One region of the Rhodococcus sp. NPDC059234 genome, then DNA from elsewhere that is predicted to be linked to it. Evidence: riboswitches for the same ligand, from Rfam matches in the RefSeq annotation. Region 1 holds a riboswitch; each other region holds the start of a gene.
What was found. A riboswitch is a leader RNA that binds a small molecule or an ion and turns the genes downstream of it on or off. The one in region 1 is predicted to bind S-adenosylmethionine.
Positions count from the first base shown of each region.

Region 1 (7,998 bases):
ACGAGCACCGCCTCACCGCGCCGGACGTGGCCGATCAGCAGGCCGAGCGGGATCGCGACGGCGGCCGAGACGACGAGCGCGAGCAGGCTGTACCAGAGGTGCTCGACGATGCGCGCGCCGATGCCCGTCGGACCGGACCAGTTCGCCGGGTCGGCGATGTACTCGAACGCGGAAACGAAGATGTTCATGCCGGCCCCTCGGCGTCGCGCAGTACGTTGACCGGGTCGGTGGCCCTGCGGCCCTTGGCCGTTCGGGTCCACGGTGTCAAGACGCGGCCCACCACGTACAGCAGCGCGTCGAACACCAACGCCAGGAACACGATTGCGATGATGCCGGCCATGATCTGATCGGGGTAGTCGCGCTGGTATCCCTTGGTGAACAGTTCGCCGAGCCCCCCGATGCCGATCACCGAGCCGACCGAGACCAGCGAGATGTTCGTGACCGCCACCACCCGGATGTTGGAGATCAGCACCGGAATCGCCAGCGGTAGTTCGACGGTCAGCGCTCGCCGCAACGGGGTGTAGCCCATCGCGGTCGCCGAGTCGATCACGTCGGCCGGTACCGAGTCGAGAGCCTCGGGCACCGCCCGGACCAGCAGCGCGGTCGAGTAGATCGCGAGCGCGATCACCACGTTCAGCGGGTCGAGGATGCTCAGGCCGAAGACGGTTGGGACGGTGACGAACAGGGCCAGCGACGGGATGGTGAACGCTACCGAGGCGATGGTCGTCGTCGTCTTGCGCAGCCACGGGACGTTGCGGATGGCCGTGCCGACCGGCACGGCCAGGACGAGACCGATCAGCAGCGGTACCAGCGCGAGGTACAGGTGCGTCTTGGTGAGGTCGACGACATAGGAGAAGTTGTCGATCAGCCAGCGCATCAGCCGACCGTTTCGCCGTCGAAGAAGTGTCTGCCCCGTTCCCGGTCCTCGGCCTGACGCTGCTCGGCCAGCTTGCGGATGACCTCCGAGCCGTGGATGCCGCCGACCACAGTGCCCGAGTCGTCCACGGCGACACCGATTCCCGAAGGAGAGGAGATCGCCGCGTCCAAGGCCTGACGCAGGTCGCCGCCCCGGGCGAACAGCGAACCGCCGGCCGCGGTGCTGTCGAAGAGCGAGTTGCCCGCGCGGATACCTTCGACACCGGTGACGTCGATCCAGCCCAGCGGGGCGCCGACGTCGGTGACCACGAGTACCCACTCGCCCTGGTCGAGTCGAAGCGCGGGGAGTTCGGCCTCGGTGGCGGTGCGGATCTCGTGCAGCGGCACCTGGTCGGCGGCGCGGAACGACAGTCCGCGATAACCCCGGTCGCGGCCGACGAAGGCCGCCACGAAGTCCGTTGCCGGGGAGGCGAGCACCGTCTGGGGCGGCGCGTACTGCTGCAACCGGCCGTGCGGACCGAACACCGCGACCCGGTCGCCGAGCTTGACCGCCTCGTCGATGTCGTGGGTGACGAACACGATGGTCTTGCGCAGGTCCGCCTGCAATCGCCGCATCTCGGCCTGCAGGTCCTCGCGGACCACCGGGTCGACGGCACTGAACGGCTCGTCCATCAACAGGATCGGCGGGTCCGCGGCCAGGGCGCGGGCGACCCCCACGCGCTGCTGCTGCCCGCCGGACAGTTGCGCGGGATAACGCCCCGCGAGCGCTGGGTCGAGTCCCACCCGCTCGAGTACCTCGAGTGCGGCCCTGCGAGCGGCGCGGCGCGAATCGCCGCGCAGCACCGGGACGGTCGCGACGTTGTCGATCACCGTGCGGTGCGGGAGCAGTCCGGCGCCCTGGATGACGTAGCCGATGCCGAGACGCAGCTCGACGACGTCGGTGTTGGCGACGTCCCGGCCGTTCACCGTGACGGTGCCTGCGGTCGGGGTGATCATCCGGTTGATCATCCGCATGGAGGTGGTCTTGCCGCATCCGGACGGGCCGACGAACACGGTGAAGGATTCGGCGTCGATGGTCAGGTCGAGGCCGTCGACGGCGGTGGTGCCGTCCGGGTAGCGCTTGGTGACCGACTCGAAACTGATCACGGCCGCCCCTAGGAGACCGGCTTGTCGAGCCCCTGGGCGGTCACCCACTGGGAGGCGGCTGCGGCGGGCTCGGTCTTCGCGCTGCCGGACACCGAATCATTGAGTGCGACAAGTTGTTCGGTGGTGAGCTTGGCCGAGACGGCGTCCAGGACGGCCGTGAGCTTCTCGGACTTCTTGCTCGCCCGCAGTAGCGGCACCACGTTCTGGGCGGGGAAGTTGTTCTTCGGGTCGGCGAGGACGACGAAGTTGTTCGCCGCGATGGCGGGCGAGGTGGTGAAGATGTTCGCCGCGGTGACCTTTCCGTCGGCCAGTGCCCGCACGGTCGCCGGTCCACCGCCGTCGGCGATCGGCACGAAGTTTCCGGGGCTGACGTCCAGCCCGTAGTTCTCCTTCAGGCCGGGCAGGCCCACCGAGCGCTCCTGGAACTCGGCAGGCGCCCCGAACTTCACCTCCGCGGAGTGCGGGGCGAGGTCGGCGATGGAGGTCAGTTGCCACTGGTCGGCGGTGCCCCGGGTGACCACGACGGCGTCCTTGTCCTCTGCGGGTGCCGGGGTGGTGATCGCCAGGTCGGGGCCCAGGGCGGCGGTCAGCGTGGCATCCACGTCGGCGGCGGCGGTCGCGGTGGCGTCCTTGTCGAGGTACTGCAGCAGGTTGCCCGTGTAGTCGGGGATCACGTCGATCGAGCCGTCCTTGACCGCGGGCACGTAGGCCTCGCGGCTGCCGATGTTCAGCTTCGTGCTCACGTCGAAGCCGTTGGCCTTCAAGGCCTCCGCGTAGATGTTCGCGACCGTCTCGGACTCGGGGAAGTTGGCCGACCCCACGATGATCGCGTTGGGGTCGGAGCTGCCGCTGCCGCCGCTCGCCAGCGGGTCGGAGTTGCCGCAGGCCGCGACGGTGGTCAGCGCCAGGGCGGCCGCAACGACGGCGATCGAGAGGCGGGGGGAGAGCGGCATCGGCATCCTTCCATCGGTTCCGGCGTTAGCACCCGCCCATGTTCGGGACTGGTTGCTGCGGCGTCGTCAAGCCGGATCTCTCGGCCGCTCGAGATGGTGTTCGCGCTCAGTGTAACGATGGGTACGACATTTGCACGGTGACCGAAGGAGCGTGGCGCGCGATGAACTCACGACTGTGGGCCGGCGCGGTCGCCGTGGTCGCGGTACTGCTTTCGGGCTGTTCGTCGGGTGACTCGGGTCTCGACGGCCCGCCTCCGCTGCCCTCGATCACCGTCGGGTCGGGGCAGGCCGCGGAGAGCAGGGTGCTGGCCGAGATCTACGCGGGCGTGCTTCGGGGCACCGGATCCCCGGTCGACACCCGGCTCGGTCTGGCCGCGGGGGAGGACCTCACCGCACTCGACTCGGGCGCGGTGACGCTGGTGCCCGAGTACACGGGACGACTGCTCGAGCGACTGCATCCCGGTGCCACCGCGACGGAGTCGGACGCGGTGTTCGAGGAGCTGAACCGTTCGCTCCCGGCGGGTCTGTCGGTGTCCGACTACGGTATGGCGCAGGAACCGGGCAGCGGCGAGGCGGGCGAGGCGGGCAGTGCGGAGCCGGCGCAGAACGTGGTGCCGCTCATGCGCTCGGGCGTGCTGACCGCCGCTCAGGTGAAGGCGCTCAACGTTGTTGCGGGCGAGTTGACCTCGGCGGAGCTGGCGCAGATGGGGGATGCGGTGCGCAGCGGTGAGCGCACCGCGGACCAGGCCGCCGCGGACTGGCTCGGCGCGCGTTAGGCCCGAACCCCCGTCAGCGCCCTGCCGAGGAAGCCGCCGAGCTCACGCACCGCGGTGTCGGCCTCCCGCACGATCGACGCCTGCAGGTGCGCGACGTGCCACAGCGTCGGGTACTCGGTGTAGTCGACCGGAACGCCTGCCGCGCGCAGCTTTTCGACCAACGTCACCACCTGTGGGTAGAGCACCTCGGTGGTGCCGACGTGCACGATCGTCGGTGGCAGGCCCGACATGTCGCCGAGCAGCGGCGCGTAGCCGGGGTCGGCGGGGTCGCCGTCGCCGAGATACGCCCGCGCGGCGGCGAACGACCATGCGGTGTTCACCACCAGGTCCCGATCGAACGGTGCGTCCCGGGCCCCCGGATCCACCCAGGGTGCGATCAGCCCGAGTGCAGCCGCGCGCACGCCGTGCCGGTCGATCAGGGCGCGGGCGGCGGCCAGCGACAGCCCCCCGCCTGCCGAATCGCCGGCGATCGCAACCTGATCGGCGCGGTATCCGTGCTCGACGAGCAGTTCCAGGTAGGCGTCGATCGCATCGTCGAGCGCCGCCGGGTACGGGTTCTCCGGCGCCAACCGGTAGTCGAGCACGTAGACGGCGGCCTCGCTCGCGCCGGCCACGTGCGCGGCGAGCGACCGGTGGGTGGCGAGCGAACCGAGCGTGTACCCGCCACCGTGCAGGTAGAGCACCGCGGTGGGGCGTTCGGTGGCGCCGACCGTCACCCGTTCGACCCGGCGGCCGGCCAGGGTGGTCGGACGGACCACCGTGCCCGACGGCAGGGTCTGCAGCACCGAACCCGCGTCGAGCAGCCTTCGGGCCACCGGTGCGGGCATCGTCGAGTGCAGTGCGAGCCGGTAGAATGCGCCGAGGTTGGCGGCGACCAACGGCCGTGGAAGGTACGGCACGTCGGCTACTTCGCCGAGGACTTGGGCAGGACTCGCCCCGCCACGATCGCGACGATGCGCTGGTAGCTCGGGCCCACCAGGCGGACCCAGGCGTCGAGCGCCTTCGCGTCGAGACCGATGAGCACGCGCGGCTTGCTCTTGCGCACGCCGCCGACGATGGTCTTGGCCGCCTCCTCGGGTGTGGTCCGGGCGAGCTTCTTGTCGAAGAACTCGGCGAAGGTGGCCAGGTCCTCGCCGGGTCCGGCGGTCGCGTTGCGGGCGATCGCGGTCTTGATGCCGCCGGGGTGCACGCAGGTCACCTTCACCGGGTGCTTGGCGATGAGCATCTCCTCGCGCAGTGCCTCGGTGAAGCCGCGGACCGCGAACTTCGCGGAGTTGTACGCGGTCTGGCCGGGCATCGACAGCAGGCCGAACAGGCTCGAGATGTTGATCAGGTGACCGTCGCCGGAGGCGATGAGGTGCGGCAGGAAGGCCTTGGTGCCGTTGACGACTCCCCAGAAGTCGACGTCCATGACCCTTTCGAAGTCCTTGAACTCGGACTTCTCGAACTCGCCGTGGTACGCGATGCCCGCGTTGTTGTAGACCTGGTTGACCTTGCCGAAATGTGCTGCCACCGCTGCGGCGTACTCGAACACGGCCTCGCGCTGGGTGACGTCGAGGTGGTCGGACCGGACCTCCGCGCCGAGCGCGGTGACCTGGCGGACGGTCTCCGCGAGACCGGCGCTGTCCATGTCGGACAGGGCCAGCCGGGCGCCCCGCCCCGCGAGGTCGAGTGCGAGCGCGCGTCCGATGCCCGAGCCCGCGCCCGTGATGACCACTACCTTGCCGGTGAACTCGCTCATTCTGCTGCAACCTTCTCGTCGTCGATGTCGTGGGCGATCTCTGCGGCGATCTCGTCGCCGGCGACGGTCGGCAGGTCCTTCACGGCCACGCTGTCGTAGGCGGCGAGGTCGAACTTGCGCGTGATGTTACGGAACTCGAAGGTGAAGCCGGGCCACAGCGTGGTGTTGTTGCCGTGCTTGTCGAGGTACCAGCTGGCGCAGCCGCCGTTGTTCCAGACGCTGCTCGCGAGCTTGTCCTGCAGGTCCTTGTTGTACTCGTCCTGCGCCTCCTGCCGGACCTCGACGGTGCCGATGCCATGGCGTTCGATGGTCTCGATCGCGTCGACCACGTAGTTGAGCTGAGACTCGATCATGAACACCATCGAGCTGTGTCCGAGGCCGGTGTTCGGGCCGACGAGGAAGAACATGTTGGGGAAGTTCGCGATCGCCGAGCCCTTGTAGCCCTGCTGGCCGCTGGCCTCGAAAACCTCTGCCGCGGAACGGCCGTCGCGTCCGTAGATGCCGGCGAAGGTGGGGGAGTCGGTGACATGGAAGCCGGTGGCGACCACGATCGCGTCGACCTCGCGGGTCGTGCCGGTGCGGTCGACGATCCCGGTGGCGGTGACCTCCGCGATGCCGTCGGTGACCAGGTCGGTGCTCGGCTTGGTCAGCGCGGGGAAGTAGTTGTTCGAGATCAGCATGCGCTTGCAGCCGATCTGGAAGTTCGGCGTCACCTTCTTGCGCAGCACCGGATCCTTGATCTGGCGGCGCAGGTGCCGCTGGGCGGCGAACTGCAGCGGCTTCATGAACACCGGGGCCTTGGCCAGGCCGACCACCTGGGTCTCGCGCATCAGGTAGATGCCGAGGCGGGACAGGCGCTGGAATCCGGGCACGTACTTGAACGCGAGGTGCTCGAGGGTGGTGTACTCGCGGTCCGCGCGGGGCAGGATCCACGGCGCGGTGCGCTGGTACACGTCGAGCCGCGACACCTTCGAGGCGAGCTGCGGCACGATCTGGATCGCGGAGGCGCCGGTGCCGATCACCGCGACCCGCTTGCCGGTCAGATCGGCCTCGTGGTTCCAGCGCGAGGAGTGGAAGATCTCGCCCTCGAAACCCTCGATGCCCTTGATGTCCGGCAGCGACGGCTCGCACAGTGCGCCGATCGCGGACACCACGATCTTGGCGACGAACGGGCCCTGGGTGGTCTCGACGTCCCAGCGGGCGGTGGCCTGGTTCCAGTGCGCGGACAGCACGTCGCAGTTGAAGACGTGCTTGTCGAGCACGTTGTACTTGCGCGAGACCGACTCGATGTAGCGCTGGATCTCCGGCTGCGGCGAGAACGAGCGGGTCCAGTCGGGGTTGAGCGCGAACGAGTAGGAGTAGAGCTGCGAGGGCACGTCGCAGGCGGCCCCGGGGTACGTGTTGTCCCGCCAGGTGCCACCCACGTCCGAGCCTCGCTCGAGGACGAGGAAGTTGCGCTTGCCCGCCTGAACCAGCTTGATAGCGGCGCCCAAGCCGGCGAAGCCGCTGCCGATGATCAGTGTGTCGACCTCGCGCGGAGCGGCCTGGGGCTTCGCTGCAGTATCTGTAACTGGGAGACTCATGTACCGAAGAATATGGCCTTACTGATCCCCAGTCAATAGCTAATTGACTCGGATTCAGTAAGCTGACTGTCCATGGAGGTTGTCAAGCGCACCCGGATGAGCCCGGAGGAGCGCCGTGCCCAGTTGATCGACCTGGGTGCCCGGATGCTCGCCGAGCGGCCGCTCGAGCAGGTCTCGGTCGAGGAGATCGCGGACCAGGCCGGCGTCTCCCGGGGGCTGTTGTTCCACTACTTCACCTCCAAGCGGGACTTCCATCTGGCCATCGTGCGGCACGTCAGCGCCGAGATGCTCGAGCGCACCGCACCCGATCTCTCCCGCGAGCCCCTCGACATCTTGCATGCCGCGATCGAGTCCTACGTCGATTACGTCTCGGAGAACCGCAACAGCTACGTCTCCCTCCTGCGGGGCACCGCGAGCGGGGATCCGGAGATGCGCGAGGAGTTCGAGCGGACCCGCGCCACGATGGCCGATCGCATCGTCGCGCAGCTGCCCCGGATCGGCATCGCCGCGGACGCGCGGGTCACCCTCGGGGTGCGCGGTTGGATCGCCTTCGTCGAGGAGGCCACCATCAGCTGGCTGCGAGACCCGCAGATCACCCGCGAGGAACTGATCGACCTCATCGTCACCGCGCTGCCCGCGGTCGCGATGGGTGCGGCCTCGGCCGCCGCGCTGCTGGGCGGCGCGAACTAGCCACCGAGGCGCCCGGGTCATACCCAGGTATCAGAGCCGATCTGGCTCTGCGGAGGGACGCGGCCGGGGACCTGGTGTCCATAGCGTCGATCGCATGGACACCTTCCGATCGCAGGTCCGCCCCCTCCTGGAGCGCCAACGGCCGCTCATGGTGATGGTCGCCGCCATGGTGGCGCTGGCACTCGCCTCCGCCGTCGGCATGGTCGTCGACGACCGAACCTTGCTGGGGGTGT
Region 1 covers NZ_JBHZAH010000018.1:51,048-59,045, reverse strand. Annotated here, with positions in the region: gene ACFXGJ_RS06455 (ABC transporter permease) at 1-188, opposite strand, end outside; gene ACFXGJ_RS06450 (ABC transporter permease) at 185-877, opposite strand; gene ACFXGJ_RS06445 (ABC transporter ATP-binding protein) at 877-2,022, opposite strand; gene ACFXGJ_RS06440 (ABC transporter substrate-binding protein) at 2,031-2,975, opposite strand; SAM riboswitch class I at 2,983-3,075, opposite strand; gene ACFXGJ_RS06435 (glycine betaine ABC transporter substrate-binding protein) at 3,137-3,751, shown strand; gene ACFXGJ_RS06430 (alpha/beta hydrolase) at 3,748-4,650, opposite strand; gene ACFXGJ_RS06425 (SDR family NAD(P)-dependent oxidoreductase) at 4,656-5,492, opposite strand; gene ACFXGJ_RS06420 (flavin-containing monooxygenase) at 5,489-7,075, opposite strand; gene ACFXGJ_RS06415 (TetR/AcrR family transcriptional regulator) at 7,148-7,765, shown strand; gene ACFXGJ_RS06410 (hypothetical protein) at 7,860-7,998, shown strand, end outside.

Region 2 (7,998 bases), on a different contig from region 1:
TTGGTCGAGAGGTACACCGGGTAGTTCTGCTGCAGGCCGTAGGCCAGCGACGCACGCGCGAAGTCCTGGATGGACTTCTTGTAGTTGTACATCCCCATGACGACGCCGCCGTCCTCGGGAATCTTGCACACCTCGTGCTGGATCGGCTCGGAGCCGTCCTCCGGGGTGTACGTGATGGTGACGGTGCCGGCGCCGGGGACCTTGAAGTCGGTGGCGCGGTACTGGTCGCCGAAGGCGTGACGTCCGACGATCACCGGCTTGGTCCAGCCGGGAACCAGACGCGGCACGTTGGAGATCAGGATCGGCGCGCGGAAGATCGTTCCGCCGAGGATGTTGCGGATGGTGCCGTTGGGCGACCGCCACATCTTCTTCAGGCCGAACTCCTCGACGCGAGCCTCGTCCGGCGTGATGGTCGCGCACTTGACGCCGACGCCGTGCTGCTTGATGGCGTTCGCGGCGTCGATCGTGACCTGGTCGTCGGTCTTGTCGCGGTATTCGATACCGAGGTCGTAGTACTCGAGGTTCACATCGAGGTACGGATGGATCAGTTTGTCCTTGATGAACTGCCAGATAATGCGTGTCATCTCGTCGCCGTCGAGCTCGACGACGGTACCCTCAACCTTGATCTTGGACATGTGTACTTCGCGTCCTCCTAGGAAGTTTCCCCTGGTCACACGGTCTACGGTCGCACTTTGTGGGCGGACCGCAAACGACTCATCAGTAAACCTATACAACGCGCGCAAACCCGAGGTTTCCGCACTAAACAAGACGAGCGTACTGCTAGCGCCCCCGCCCGCGACGCGTGCCCCAGAGGGACGGACATCCTACTGTCCGGTAACTTTCAGGGGTTCGGCCCCCACCGCTCCGGCCCCCGACCCGCAGGCGGAGCGCAACGGAGAGTATGCGACACGTCACACACTAGCGGTTCCCTACGCGGGCCGACCACGGCCGACGGCCGATCCACCGCGCGGTCAGCGCACGACGACCGTCCCGCGCATGTCCGGGTGGAACGTGCACAGGTACTGGTAGGTGCCGGGCTGGGTGAAGGTGAAGCTGAAGGTGCCCTCCTTCATCGGCGCGCTGTGCAGCACCGACTTCGCGTCGCCGACACCGACCACGTCGTGCGGGGTGCCGCGGTCGTCGAACTTCCACGTCACCGTCTCGCCCGCAGCGACGGTGATCGTGTTCGGCGTGAACGCCATGTGCGCGACCTCGACCACCGCTCCGGACGCCGGCGCGGACGTACTGGACGTCGACGAACTACTGCACCCCGAAACACCGGCGGCCACAACGATTCCGGCGACGAGCACCCGCGCGGCTGTCTTCATCGCTCCAGCGTAGGCCATCGACGACCCGCTCCGACTGCCGCGAGCGGTCGAGAAACGGCGGTCAGGCGACCCGGTCCGCCGGGACGGGTTCGGGCGACGCGGAGAGCCGCGGCCGGAGGAACCGGCGGTACGCGAGGGCAAGGATCGCCAGCCACACCGCGCCGACGACGAGCGCCACGCGGGTGTCGGCGTCGAAGGCGAGCACCACGACCACGAACCCGAGAAAGCCAAGGGCGACCAGCTGCCCGTACGGCCACAGCGGCACCGGGAACTTCAGTGCAGCGGCCTCGTCGGCACTCATCCGTCGACGGGCCCGGTACTGCGACAGCAGGATCATCACCCAGACGAAGACGGTCGCGAACGTGGCGATCGACGCGATGACCAGGAACACGCTCTCCGGGATCAGGTAGTTGAGCAGCACCGCGACCAGCATCGCCACCGTCATCACGACCACCGTCAGCCACGGCACACCGGCGCGGGAGACCCTCGTCATCGCCGCGGGGGCCTGACCCCGCTGAGCCATGCCGTACATCATCCGGCCGGCGCCGAAGATGTCGCTGTTGATCGCCGACAGCGCGGCGGTGATGACGACGACGTTGAGGACGCTCGCGGCCGGACCGATCCCGAGTCCCTCGAAGATCTGCACGAACGGGCTGCCCTCGGTGCCGATGGTCTGCCACGGGCTGATCGCCATGATCACCGCGAGGGTCGCGACGTAGAACAGCATGATCCGCAGCGGCACGGTGTTCACCGCGCGCGGGATCGTGCGGGCCGGGTCCTCCGCCTCGCCCGCGGTGATCCCGATGATCTCGGTGCCGCCGAACGCGAACACCACGATCGCGAAGCAGGCCACGAACCCGCCGAACCCGGTTGCGAAGAATCCCCCGTCGGCCCATAGGTTGCTGACCGCCGGCTCGGTGTCGTGCACGCCGAATCCGAAGATCAGGATCGCCACGCCTGCCGCGATCATCGCCACGATCGCACCCACCTTGACGAGGGTGAACCAGAACTCGAGTTCCCCGAACACCTTGACGCTCAACAGGTTCAGTGCGCCGATGAAGAACACGATGGCCAGCACCCAGATCCACCGCGGCACGTCGGGGAACCAGAACCCCATGTAGACGCCGAACGCGGTGACGTCCGCCAGGCACACCACGATCATCTCGAACGTGTACGTCCAGCCGGTGAGGAAACCGGCGAGCGGGCCGAGGTGCCTGCCGGCGTACTCGCCAAACGAGCCGGACACCGGATTGCGCACCGCCATCTCACCGAGCGAGCGCAGCACGAGGTACACCGCGGCGCCGCCGATCACGTACGCGAGCAGGACCGCAGGTCCCGCCTTCTGGATCGCTCCGGCCGAGCCGTAGAACAGCCCGGTGCCGATCGCCGAGCCGAGGGCGATGAATCGGATGTGTCGGGCGGTCAGACCCCGGGTCAGCGCCGTGGCGGCGTCTTTCACTGTGGGTCTCCCAGCCGGACGATCAAACGTTCAATGTGCGCCGAGCAGTGTAGTGCTGTAATGCAGGTCACACGAGGTCGAGCGGAGTTTCGGCTGTCTGCCGACGTTCGGTACCGGGGGCCAACTGTCCGCCGACGCGACCGGTGCCGCTAAGATCGGCGCCAGGTCATGAGTGTCAGCGTCAAGCCCCGGCTCGCTGGCCGGCAACCCTCCATCCGCGGTGGGGTGCCCCGGGTGATGACCTGGTTTTCCGAACGACAGTTCGGATGACAAGCGCGGGTCCGCTGGGACGGACCCACAAACAGGGCCACGACCCGACGGAGGTTCACCATGTGTTGTTGTCGCAGATAGTCCTCATCTGTCATTCGGCGCCTCCGATGCGCCACACTCCCCCACTCTCACTGGAGTAGACGACCCATGAGCGAGAACACCCCTGCCTCGGCCGATCCGACCTCGAGCTGGAGCTTCGAGACCAAGCAGATCCACGCCGGTCAGACCTCGGACGCGACCACCAAGGCGCGTGCGCTTCCGATCTACCAGACCACGTCGTACACCTTCGACAACACCGATCACGCCGCGGCGCTGTTCGGTCTCGCCGAGCCGGGCAACATCTACACCCGGATCATGAACCCGACCCAGGACGCGGTCGAGCAGCGGATCGCGGCACTCGAGGGCGGCGTCGCGGCGCTGCTGCTGTCGTCCGGCCAGGCCGCGTCGACGTTCGCCATCCTGAACCTGGCGGAGGCGGGCGACCACATCGTGGCGAGCCCGCGTCTGTACGGCGGCACGTACAACCTCTTCAACTACACGCTGCCCAAGCTGGGCATCACCGTCGAGTTCGTCGAGGACCCGGACGACCTCGAGCAGTGGCGGTCGGCGATCAAGCCGAACACCAGGGCGTTCTTCGGCGAGACCATCTCCAACCCGCGCAACGACGTGCTCGACCTTCCCGGGATCTCGGCGGTCGCGCACGAGAACGGCATTCCGCTGATCGTCGACAACACGGTCGCGACGCCCTACCTGATCCAGCCGCTCTCGCACGGGGCCGACATCGTGGTGCACTCGGCCACGAAGTACCTCGGCGGCCACGGCACCGCGATCGCGGGCGTCATCGTCGACGGCGGAACGTTCGACTGGACGCAGGGCCGGCACCCGAACTTCACCACCCCGGACGCCAGCTACCACGGCGTCGTGTTCGCGGACCTCGGCGCGCCCGCCTACGCACTCAAGGCGCGCGTGCAGCTGCTCCGCGACGTCGGGGCCGCGGTGTCCCCGTTCAACGCGTTCCTCATCAGCCAGGGCATCGAGACCCTGAGCCTGCGTGTCGAGCGGCACGTGGCGAATGCGCAGCGGGTCGCCGAGTTCCTCGAGGCGCGGCCGGACGTCACCGCGGTGGCCTACGCGGGCCTGCCGAGTTCGCCGTGGCACGAGCGCGCGCGACAGATCGCACCGAAGGGCGCGGGCGCGATCGTGGCGTTCGAGCTGGCGGGTGGCGCCGAGGCGGGAAAGAAGTTCGTCAACGCCCTGACCCTGCACAGTCACGTCGCTAACATCGGCGATGTGCGTTCTCTCGTGATCCACCCCGCCTCGACCACCCACGCGCAGCTGTCCCCCGAGGAGCAGCTCGCGTCCGGTGTCACGCCCGGGCTCGTCCGGCTGGCCGTGGGCATCGAAGGAATCGACGACATCCTGGCCGACCTCGAGACCGGCTTCGCGGCGGCTGCGTCTTGACCCTCAGCTCCGTATCGGGCGCCCGTCCGGCCGGGACTCCTGAAGGATTCCCGACGCCGGACGGGCGGCTGACGAGCGTCCCGGTCGGTCCCGTGACGCTCGAGAACGGCGCCGTCATCGATGACGTCGTTCTCGCCGTGCAGGCCTGGGGCGAGCTCAGCCCCACCCGCGACAACGTCGTGCTCGTCGAGCACGCACTGACCGGGGACTCCCACGTCACCGGTCCCGCCGACAGCGATCACCCCTCCCCCGGATGGTGGGACGGAATGATCGGCCCGGGCGCTCCGATCGACACCAACGAGTGGTGCGTGCTCGCCACCAACGTGCTCGGCGGTTGCCGCGGCAGCACCGGGCCGGCGTCCCTGGACGCCGAGGGACGCCCGTGGGGTTCGCGGTTCCCGGAGATCTCCATCCGCGACCAGGTCGCGGCCGAGGTCGCACTGGCCGACACCCTCGGCATCGAGCGGATCGCCTCGGTGATCGGCGGATCGATGGGCGGCATGCGGGCACTCGAGTGGATCGTCGAGCATCCCGACCGAGTCGCCTCCGCCCTGATCCTGGCTGTCGGCGCTCGGGCCACGGCCGATCAGATCGGCACCCAGACCACCCAGATCGCCGCGATCGAGGCCGACCCGGACTGGCAGGGCGGCGACTACCACGGCACCGGGCGAGCACCACGGACCGGGCTGGCCATCGCCCGCCGGATCGCGCACCTGACCTATCGCACCGAGGACGAGCTGGACGCGCGGTTCGCGAACTCCTCGCAGCACGGCGAAGACCCGTGGCGGGGCGGCCGGTACGCGGTGCAGAGCTACCTCGAGCACCAGGCCGACAAGTTGGTCGCGCGCTTCGACCCCGGCACCTACGTGCTGCTCACCGAGGCGATGAATCGGCACGACGTCGGTCGCGGACGGGGCGGAGTCGAGGCCGCGCTGGCGTCGACGCCGGTCCCGGTGATCGTCGGCGGCGTCGACTCCGACCGTCTGTACCCGCTGTGGCAGCAGGAAGAGCTGGCGACTCATCTCGCGGGCTCGGGTCCGGTGCGGGTGGTGCACTCGAAGGACGGCCACGACGGTTTCCTCACCGAGGCCGACTGGGTCACCAGCCTGCTCGGGGACACCATGGCTCTGGCCAGGGCCGGGCGCTCGGGCCCGGCCGCGCGGTTCCGCCCGGCTTCGGAACGGCGCTGATTCGTCGGCGTGTTCGACCGGCACGCCGGTCGATGTCCCCCGTTCGACGGATACCGGATCGGTAAGCTCGGTGGCGTGCCGTCGCCCGTGATCCGTCCCGACTCGACACTCGATTCTCGACCCGACGGCGGAGGGCCTGACCCGGCTCGAGCGCTCCCCTTCCCTCCGACCGACGGTCGCCTGACCACCGCCGACATCGGTTCGCTGCGGCTCGAGAGCGGCGAGGTCCTGCCCGACGTCACCCTCGCCCTGCAGTGCTGGGGCACCCCGAGTCCCGCCCTCGACAACATCGTGCTGGTCGAGCACGCCCTGACCGGCGACTCCCACGTCACCGGCCCTGCCGGACCCGAGCACATCGCCCCCGGCTGGTGGAACGGGATGGTCGGTCCCGGCGCACCCATCGACACCGACGAGTGGTGCGTGCTCGCCGCCAACGTGCTCGGCGGATGCAGCGGCACAACCGGGCCCACCTCCCCGGCTCCGGACGGGCGCCCGTGGGGTTCGCGATTCCCGGCCATCTCGGTCCGCGACCAGGTCGCGGCGGAGGTCGCGCTGGCCGACGCGCTCGGGATCGCGCGGTTCGCATCGGTGGTCGGAGGGTCGATGGGCGGCATGCGTACCCTCGAGTGGATCGTCGGGCACCCCGACCGGGTCCGCTCGGCCCTGGTCCTGGCCGTCGGGGCCTGCGCGACCGCGGACCAGATCGGCGCCCAGACGACCCAGGTCGCGGCCATCACCACCGACCCGCACTGGCAGGGCGGCGACTACCACGACACCGACCGGACCCCGGACGACGGTCTGCGCATCGCCCGCCGGATCGCCCACCTGTCCTACCGCGCCGAGTCGGGCCTGGACGCCAGCTTCCGGAACTCCCCGCAGTCGGGTGAGAACCCCAGAGACGGCGGCCGCTACGCGGTGCAGAGCTACCTCGAGTACCAGGCGGACAAGCTGGTGTCGCGCTTCGACCCGGGCACCTACGTGGTGCTGACCGAGGCCATCAACCGGCACGACGTCGGTCGCGGCCGCGGCGGAGTGGCGGCCGCCCTGGCCTCGACGCCCGTCCCGGTGATCGTCGGAGCCGTCGATTCGGACCGGCTGTTCCCGCTGCGCCAGCTCGAGGAGGTCGCGCAGCACCTGCAGGGATGCGACGGGCTGCGGCTGGTCAAGTCCACGGACGGGCACGACGGCTTCCTCACCGAGGTCGCGTGGGTCACCTCGCTCCTCGGGGAGACCATGGCCCTGGCCAGGTCCGGCCAGGGCGGCGCCTGAGCCGGCCCCCGTCCCGGTGGGCGGGACGTGGCGTCCAGTTGCGGGCGATCAGGTAGGTACGGTAACGATTCGGCGGTGAAGCGCCGATACATAACTTTTCGATTACGCACCGCGACTGCGCGCACGCGTTCTAACATCCTGGACATGCGTTCACAAGTGAACCACCCCACGACCTCAATCGAACTGCTTCCCCGTGAGGAGATCACGCCCGCGTCATACACGCGGGCCGTCGACGCGTTTCCGCCGACCGACGGACGCCTGACGCAAATCGACATCGGCGCGCTCCGGCTCGAGAGCGGCGAGGTCCTGCCCGACGTCACCGTCGCCGTGCAGTGTTGGGGCACCCCCACCCCCGAGATGGACAACATCGTGCTCGTCGAGCACGCACTGACCGGAGACTCGCACGTCTTCGGCCCCGCCGACGACGAGCACATCACCCCCGGCTGGTGGAACGGCATGGTCGGGCCGGGAGAGCCGCTCGACACCAACGAGTGGTGCGTGCTGGCGACCAACGTGCTCGGCGGGTGCCGTGGCACCACCGGCCCCAGCTCGCCTGCCCCCGACGGAAAGCCCTGGGGCTCGCGCTTCCCGATGATCTCCATCCGCGACCAGGTCGAGGCGGAGGCTGCGGTCGCCGACAAGCTGGGTATCACGCGATTCGCCTCCGTCGTCGGCGGTTCGATGGGCGGCATGCGCGTGCTGGAATGGATGGTCAGCCACCCGGACCGGATCGCGTCGGCCCTCGCGCTGGCAGTGGGTCCCCGGTCGACCGCGGACCAGATCGGCGGCCAGACCACCCAGATCGACGCCATCACCGCCGACCCGAACTGGCAGGGCGGGGACTACTACGGCACCGGCCGGACCCCGGACACCGGACTGAGCATCGCCCGTCGGTTCGCGCACCTGTCCTACCGCGGGGAGGTGGCCCTGGACACCCAGTTCCAGAACGTCCCGCAGAAGGGCGAGGATCTGTGGCGCGGCGGCCGGTTCGCAGTGCAGAGCTACCTCGAGTACCACGCGA
Region 2 covers NZ_JBHZAH010000008.1:347-8,344, reverse strand. Annotated here, with positions in the region: gene ACFXGJ_RS03195 (NADP-dependent isocitrate dehydrogenase) at 1-635, opposite strand, end outside; gene ACFXGJ_RS03190 (cupredoxin domain-containing protein) at 972-1,328, opposite strand; gene ACFXGJ_RS03185 (amino acid permease) at 1,390-2,787, opposite strand; SAM riboswitch class IV at 2,952-3,069, shown strand; gene ACFXGJ_RS03180 (bifunctional o-acetylhomoserine/o-acetylserine sulfhydrylase) at 3,205-4,518, shown strand; gene ACFXGJ_RS03175 (homoserine O-acetyltransferase) at 4,587-5,708, shown strand; gene ACFXGJ_RS03170 (homoserine O-acetyltransferase) at 5,889-6,977, shown strand; gene ACFXGJ_RS03165 (homoserine O-acetyltransferase) at 7,122-7,998, shown strand, end outside.
Region 2: another riboswitch for S-adenosylmethionine. It lies ahead of ACFXGJ_RS03180 (bifunctional o-acetylhomoserine/o-acetylserine sulfhydrylase); the one in region 1 lies ahead of ACFXGJ_RS06440 (ABC transporter substrate-binding protein).

Region 3 (7,998 bases), on a different contig from region 1:
ACGCCCCGCCCCGGGCACGCCAGCGGCTACGGACGGGAGTGTCGCGGCTGTCGTTGACGACGACCGCCGCACCCTCCCCTACCCTCCGCCTGGAGCCGTCATGACCGTTTCTTCCGTCGGACAGCAGAATTCGACATCCGATCTCGTTCTCACACTGCAGTTCTCGAACCCCGGCTCGGCCGATCGTCAGCAGTTGATCTCGCTGGCCAACGCACTGCGTGCCGCCGCCCAGGACATCGTGCCCGGGGTCAGCACCCGGGCACGGGTGGACGCCGTCACGCCCGCGGCGGCAGCCGAGCGCCGGCCCAGTTCGGACGCGCCGCTGCTGATCGATCTGCCCGCCCGCCAGGTGCTCCTGCACGGGCGTCCGGTCTCGTTGAGCCACACCGAATTCGAGATTCTCTCGCATCTCGCGCGACGGCCCCGGGTGGTGGTGTCGCGTCGACGCCTGCTCGAGCTCAGCGGCACCCTGGGCGACAGGGAGCGGCCCGGCCGCAGCGTCGACGTGCACGTCTCGCGCGTGCGGACCAAACTGGACCGCTTCGGGTGGCTGGTCTCGACGGTGCGCGGCACCGGCTACCGCTTCGATCCCGACCCCCGGGTCCGCATCGTCTCCGAACCGGCGGCGTAGCCCACACCCGCCCGCGCCCGCTGTTCGATCGCGACGCCGGGGCCCTCGGTCGGCCGGACCGACCGAGGACTCCCGACACTCCCCCGAGTCAGGAGGCGAGAACCGCTCTGTCGGTGGACAATCCGAACCGGCTCAGCACCTCACCGAGGATCTCCGACGGCCTGGTGAGACCGCGCTCGTGCAGGTCGGGCAGGACGTCGTCGACAACGCGGTCCAGCACCCGCGGGAGCACCAGCGGCAGCAGGGTGACTCCGTCGGCGACGCCGGCGGCACCGATGTCGGCGATCAGCCCGGAAAGCCCCGGCGCGGTGCCGACGTAGGAAATCGAGTCCGGTACCCGCGGCCGGGCCAGACTCGCGTCGAGTCGGGCGAGTTCCCTTCGCGCGCTGCGATGATCGTCGGCGAGCAACACCTCGAGGTCGAGCAGCACGGTCACCGAGTCCGGGTTGCGCCCCTCGTCGGCGACCCGGGCCCGAACGGCCTCGCGTCGCAACTGAGCCTCGCGCAGGTCGCGCGCCCGGACCCGGACGACGGTGGCCGGCTCGGCGACCAGATCCAAGGGCGCCCCAGTGAGATCGACCCAGTAGTCACTGAGCCCCAGGGGAATTCGGAATTCGGTGTGCGAGCCCGACGCCGGGTGGTGTCCGGCGCCGGAAAGTTCGACCGCCACGTGCAGCGGCGGTATACGGGTAGGCGAATAGGCAGACATGACAGTCCTCGGGGTGCGTGGGAGGAGTGAACGGGCTCGAGGCGGACCTCAGCTCGAACACATTCCCGACGCGGTACGGCACAGATCCACGTGACGACGGCACCACTGGGCATCGATCGCCACGGTCGTCACGGATGCCATGCCCAGATGCTACCGCGAGGGCGCAGGCGTCGCCTGGTCGTCGGCGCGCGAGGAGACGAACTCCGCGACGGCCGTGACCAGTCGGTCCACGTCCGCGGCGTGGCTACCGAGACCGAGGCTGGCGCGGACCGCCCCCTCGGGGCGACCGAGCCGGGCCAGCAGCGGGTGCGCGCAGAACCGGCCGTCGCGCACGCCGATGCCGTACCGGTCAGACAGGTACGAGGCGACCTCCCGCGGCTCGGCGCCGTCGACGGTGAAGGTGACGATGCCGACCGCGTCAGGCGCGTCCGACCAGATTCGCAGCACGTGGACACCGGCGACCGCGCTCAGTCCGGCGGTCAGCCGCTCGCACAGGGCGCGCTCGTGCTCCTCCGCGCCCGCGGAGTCGAGCCCGGCGAGCGTCTCGCAGGCCGCGGCGAGGGCAGCGACGCCCAGCACGTTCGGGGTGCCGGCCTCGTGGCGCTGCGGGGCACTCGCCCACTCCACCGTGCCCGCCGCCGAGACGTCGCGGGTGGCGCCCCCGCCGGCGAGGTAGGGCTGCGCGGCATCGAGCCAGTCGGCACGCCCGACCAGCGCTCCGGCGCCGAACGGCGCGTACAGCTTGTGTCCGGAGAACGCCAGGTAGTCGACCCCGAGCGCGGCGATGTCGACGCGGCGATGCGGCAGCAACTGGGCGGCGTCGACCAGGATCCGCGCCCCGCAGCGGTGCGCGATCTCGGCCAGTCGCGCGATCGGCAGCACCTCGCCCGTGACGTTGGACGCCCCGGTGACCGCGAGCAGCGCGGTCGGGCGGGAGCAGAGTTCGGCGGCGATGCGCTGCACCGTCTCCTCGACCGAGTCGGCCGACTCGACAACTCGGGCACCGTTTCGCTTCCACGGCAACAGGTTTGCGTGATGCTCGATGTCCAGAACCACGGTCTCGCCGGGTACGCAGCCCGCGAGCAGGTTCAGGGAGTCCGTGGTGTTGCGGGTGAACACCACAACGTCGTCCGTACGAGCACCGACGAACCGCGCGACCACCTCGCGGGCGCCCTCGTAGCTGGCGGTGCACACCTGGGACGCGTACCCGGCGCCGCGGTGCACGCTCGCGTAGTACGGCAGCAGTTCCTGCACGCGTTCGGTCACCTGCGCCAGGGCGGGGGCGCTGGCCGCGTAGTCGAAGTTGGCGTACGTGCAGGAACCGCCGCCGGCGAGCGGAACGGTGAGCTCGGACCCCGAAACCTGAGCGAAAGGTGCAGTCGCAGAACAGATTTCAGAGAGAACCGCATCGGTGGCACAGGTGTCGGCGGAGAGAACGGCAGTCATGGAACATCCCTTTGTCCAGGGACCCGAGCGATTCGGCGATTGTGCTTCGAGTCCGCGCTTGCCGTGCCCGGTCGGACAGCGGCCAGGTCGTCACCCGGGGCACCCCACCGCGGTGGAGGGTTGCCGGCCAGCAAGCCGGGGCTATCTGCTGGCACTCATGACCTGACCAGAGAATTGCAGGCTGCCCGCCACGTTGTCAAGCCACCCGCTCGACACCGGGACTTCGAACCGGCCGACGTCGCGCACCCCGGCCAGCGGTAGGCCGAGCACTCTCACCCGCTGGACGGCCGCGGCCTCGGTGGCGGTACACAGCCCGTCGAGCACGTCCTCGGTGGCGAGCGCGCCGAGCACCTCACCTTCGCGTAGGTCACCGTCGAGGACGTGGGTCGCCTCCAGTCCGCGACTCGCCAGCCACGGCGCCGCCGCGACGAACGCGGCAGGATCCCCGATGCACAGCACCCGACGCGAACGCGCCGATCCACCCGTCGCACTCGTCGATGCCCCTCGCCCACAACGCAAACCGAGCTCGATCATCGGACGCCCTCCGCCCGAACTGCCGACCCGCCGAGGACCGAGGGGGCCTCGTCGCGAGCGAACATCGCGTCGATCCGAAACCTGATCTCCTCCGTGCTCATCGTCCCTCCGTACCCGGACGCTGCCCGACCCGTCGATGGTGCGATCGCTGATGTGTTCATTCGTGTACTTCCTCTCCACGTGACAACCCGCCTGCCCGGCGGAATCGTGCGCTCGAGCGGGTGTGACCGAGAACTCACCGAGCCTGGGTTCCGAACCCGCATTCCGTCGCCGTTTCCGGCATGGATCAACTATCGCGCCGGGCGCTGCCGGAGTCTGTCCACCGGCTGGACCCGGGATCGGATGAATCGGCTGTCCCCCGATCGGCGGACAAGCCGCAGCCCGATCCCCGCCGACCTCCCCCTGGCCAGCGCTTTTCCTGTCGATCACCGCCGCAGACGCACGCGCTGTCGAACGCCGATATTCTGGTGACAGTTCCGACGTGCGGTGCATCGTGTCCGCTCGAACTCGAGGAGGCATGATGGCTACCCGCCTGCGGCGCAGGACCCTCGCGGTGACGTGTGTGGTCGTGGCAGCGCTGACGCTCGCCGGCTGCACGATCTCCACCGGCGACAAGTCCGGGGACGGCCCCGCCGCCGCCCCGACCACCAAGCAGAGCGCGGCCGTCGTGACCGTCACCCCCGCGGATGCGGGTACCCCGGTCAGCCCGTTGAGCCCGGTTCAGGTCAACGTCGCGCAGGGCACGATCACGTCGGTCACCCTGACCAATCCCGAGGGCAAGGTGATCCCCGGGATTCTCACCCCGGACAAGACGTCGTGGAAGCCCGGAGAGCCGCTTGGCTACGGCAAGACGTACCAGCTCGCGGTCGCGGCGGTGGACAAGGACGGCGTAGCCACCACGAAGGACTCGACCGTCACCACGGTCGCCCCGAGCAATCAGACCGCCGTGAATCTGAACACCACCGGCGGCATCTCGATCAAGGACGGCGCGACGTACGGCGTGGGCATGGTGGTGGTCGCGCATTTCGACGAGCAGATCGGCGACAAGGCCGCGGCCGAGAAGGCACTGACGGTCACGACCACTCCCCCGGTGCAGGGCTCCTGGTACTGGATGGACGACCAGAACGCGCACTGGCGCCCGCAGAACTACTACGCGCCCGGCACCACCGTGTCGGTGGACGCGAAGATCTACGGTGCCCAGCTCGGCAAGGGCCTCTACGGCCAGTCGGACGAGAAGGTGGCCTTCAAGATCGGCGACTCGCACGTGTCGATCGCCGACGACAACACCAAGATGGTCACCGTCTACGAGAACGGCCAGGTGATCCGGGAGATGCCCACCTCGATGGGGCGGGGCGGCACCGAGACGATCGGCAACACCACGCTCTCGTTCTGGACGCAGCCGGGCACCTACACGGTGATGGACAAGTCGAACCCGGTGATCATGGACTCCTCGACGTACGGCCTGCCGATCAACTCCCGGCTCGGCTACAAGGAGTCGATCAACTGGGCGACGCGGATCAGCACCGACGGCATCTACCTCCACGAACTGGCGTCGAGCGTGTGGGCTCAGGGCAACACGAACGTCTCGCACGGCTGCCTGAACCTCAACCCCGAGAACGCACAGTGGTTCTTCGGCTTCTCCCAGCCGGGTGACGTCGTCGAGGTCCGCAACACGGGTGGCGCCCCGCTCGAGGTGTGGCAGAACGGCGACTGGAGCATGCCGTGGGCCCAGTGGGTCGCGGGCAGCGCGCTGCACGGCGCGGCGCCCGCGCCCGGACCGGCGCCTCTTCCTCGCTGACCGCGCCTGCGGCGGGCGCCGTACCGTGCTCGCCGCGGGTGACGTGACGTCCGATCTCCCGTTCATCGGCTACGCGACGCACCACGTCACCGTCCGAGCGAGTCGGCCGCAAGCGGAACGTCCCAGACGGCGCGCAACAGGTCGTGCGGGATACTGTCGGACCATCGACCGGTGGAGACGAGTTCGGCGGCGAGTCGCCCGATCTCGTCGGCCGCCATGACACCGCGCTCGCCCTCGACCGCGACGACCAGGTCGTCCTCGACCTGGTCGATGTACGGGTGGGCGGTGTGGTTGGCCGAAACCAGACACGGCCGCGTGTGTGCCGGACCGAACCGCTGCCGCGGCAGCAGGTCCGTCAGGACCGAAAGCGCATCGTCGATGTCCTTCTCGTTACCGCCAGTTCGAACCCATCGGGCAATCTCGTCCGATGTGTCCAACGGAGTCTCCAGCACACTGTTTCCTGCGCATTTGAAGTACCAACGTCCGTCGGGGTAGCGAAGCGGCGGCATGACGATTCCGCCGTACAGGGTTCGGCCCTCGCGGATCTTGAGGTACATCGTCGCCGGAAGATCGGACTCGTCCGGATCAGGTGCCTCCACGAGGACGACCGTGGCCCCGAAGGTGTCCATCGCGAGGGGCCTGGCCAACAACCCGATTGCGTTGGTGGCCGCACCGGTCGCGACGACGACGGACTGGGCGCGCCATGACTGACCGGACCGTGCGGTGACACGTCGCCCGCCCGCCTCGCGTCGAATGTCGACGATGTCGTCGCGTACGAGAGTCGCCCCGTTTCTCGTGGCTACCGTGAGCAACGTCCGCGTCAACTCTCGCGGATTGACGATGAAGGCCTCCGGCTGAACAACCCCTACGTGCCCGGGCTCGAAGCTCAGGTGTGGGTACCGTTGGCGCAGGTCCGCTTCGCCGAGTCGGACGACCTCTACTCCGAGGTCTGCGGCATTGGCCACCAGTCGTTCCCTGTCGAACCACTCAGCCGATTCAGGGTCCGCGACAATCTCAGGCATGACCGCGAGTGACTGTGTGGGCTTGGCGAATTCGATGCCGGCACTTTCGGACAAGGCGGGAAATCGACGTATCGAACGGTTGGCGAGAAGTGACGCGACGAGCGGCACCTCGAGGACGTGCGCCAGTCGGCCCTGGTCGTAGTGCCCGGCCCACACCCCCTCGTGATCGTCGAAACGCGCGGGTTCGTCGGGGCCGACGACGAGGACGTCCGCGCCCAGCGCAGTGAGATGCCGTGCCGTGGCAGCTCCGATGGGACCGGCTCCCACCACGACGACGTCGAACTCGTGTTCAGCTTCCATGTGCAGTCTCCTAGCGTGTGTGCCCCGTCGGGCTGATGAGAGTTCCGAGGGCAGGCAGAGCGGGTCGGCAACCATCGACGCAGTCGCCTTCCTGCCACTGCCCGCTAGCCTCGTTCGACCAGTACGCAACGCGCGCCGGAGAAGATCGTCGGCATGCACTTGTTGCAGTGGATGCACAGCGACTTCGTCCGCGCGTCCTCGGCGATCCGATTGACCAGGTCCGGCTCCCGCAGCAACGCCCGCGCCATGGCCACGAACTCGAAGCCCTCGGCCATCGCGGTGTCCATGCCGGCCCGGTCGGTGACCCCGCCGAGGAGCACCAGCGGCAGCTTCACCGCCGCCCGGATCTGCCGGGCCTGCTCGAGCATGAACAGGTCCTGGTAGGGGTAGGCGTGGAGCATCTGCTTGCCGACCAGTTGCACCCCGAGCCGCACCGGCTGCGGCATCGCCGCGGCGAACTCCCGGACGGGAGCGTCGCCCTTGAACAGGTACATCGGGTTGAGCAACGAACTGCCCATGGTCAGCTCGAGCGCGTCGAGGCTGCCGTCCGCCTCGAGCCACTGCGCCACCTGGATCGCCTCGTCCACCCAGAAGCCACCCGGCACACCGTCGTCCATGTTGAGCTTCGCGAGGATCGCGACCTCGCCGCCGACGGACTCGCGCACCGTGCGCGCGGTCTCGAGCACGACCCGCGCCCGATTCGCCAGCGAACCACCGTAGGAGTCCTTGCGGCGGTTGAGCTTCGGACTCAGGAACGAGCTCGCGAAGTAGTTGTGCCCGAAATGGATCTCCACCGCGTCGAATCCGGCGTCGACCGCCAGCCGCGCGGCGGTGCCGTGCGCCTCGGCGATTCGCTCGATGTCGTCCTTCGTCGCGGACCGGATCATCCTCAAGCTGAGCGGATTGAACGACCGTGACGGCGCCAACGCCGGGAATCCCGTCGACTTCTCGTTCGCGACCGGCCCCGCGTGCCCCAGCTGCGCGGAGGCCGCGGCGCCCTCGGCGTGGATCGCGTCGGTGAGCCGGCGCAACCCGGGCAGCGCCTCCGGCCGCATCCACAACTGGCCGTACTCGGTGCGCCCCTCCGGCGCGACTGCGCAGTACGCGACGGTGGACATGCCCACCCCGCCGGCGGCGGGGCGGCGATGGAACTCGATCAGCTCGTCGGTGACCAGAGCGTTCGGCGTCTTGCCCTCGAAGGTCGCGGACTTGATGATGCGGTTACGCAGGGTGATCGGCCCGAGCGTGGCCGGGGCGAGGACGTCAGGACCAGTTGTCACGGAGGGCGGCCTTTCCTAGATCTGTGCGGGAACGGGGCCTGCGGGGCACCGGCATCGACGACGTCGCGCGATGCCCCACAGGGTTCATCAGGGGAGCGTTCAGAGAATGTCGGTCAGGGTCACGATGCGCTTGCTGAGCGTGACACCGGCGGATGCGAGGACATCGAGCACGAACGGTTCAGGATCGATGCACGCTTCCGGAGAAAAGACGCCGCGCGCGACGATCCGGCCTTCGAGCATCTCTCTCACCGCGGCGGCGGCGGCCCGCGGCGTCGGAT
Region 3 covers NZ_JBHZAH010000069.1:16,927-24,924, reverse strand. Annotated here, with positions in the region: gene ACFXGJ_RS15475 (winged helix-turn-helix domain-containing protein) at 101-631, shown strand; gene ACFXGJ_RS15470 (hypothetical protein) at 720-1,301, opposite strand; gene ACFXGJ_RS15465 (putative leader peptide) at 1,389-1,481, opposite strand; gene ACFXGJ_RS15460 (aminotransferase class V-fold PLP-dependent enzyme) at 1,491-2,786, opposite strand; SAM riboswitch class IV at 2,836-2,949, opposite strand; gene ACFXGJ_RS15455 (hypothetical protein) at 2,928-3,320, opposite strand; gene ACFXGJ_RS15450 (Ig-like domain-containing protein) at 3,841-5,118, shown strand; gene ACFXGJ_RS15445 (NAD(P)/FAD-dependent oxidoreductase) at 5,205-6,440, opposite strand; gene ACFXGJ_RS15440 (NADH:flavin oxidoreductase) at 6,545-7,720, opposite strand; gene ACFXGJ_RS15435 (saccharopine dehydrogenase family protein) at 7,820-7,998, opposite strand, start outside.
Region 3: another riboswitch for S-adenosylmethionine. It lies ahead of ACFXGJ_RS15460 (aminotransferase class V-fold PLP-dependent enzyme); the one in region 1 lies ahead of ACFXGJ_RS06440 (ABC transporter substrate-binding protein).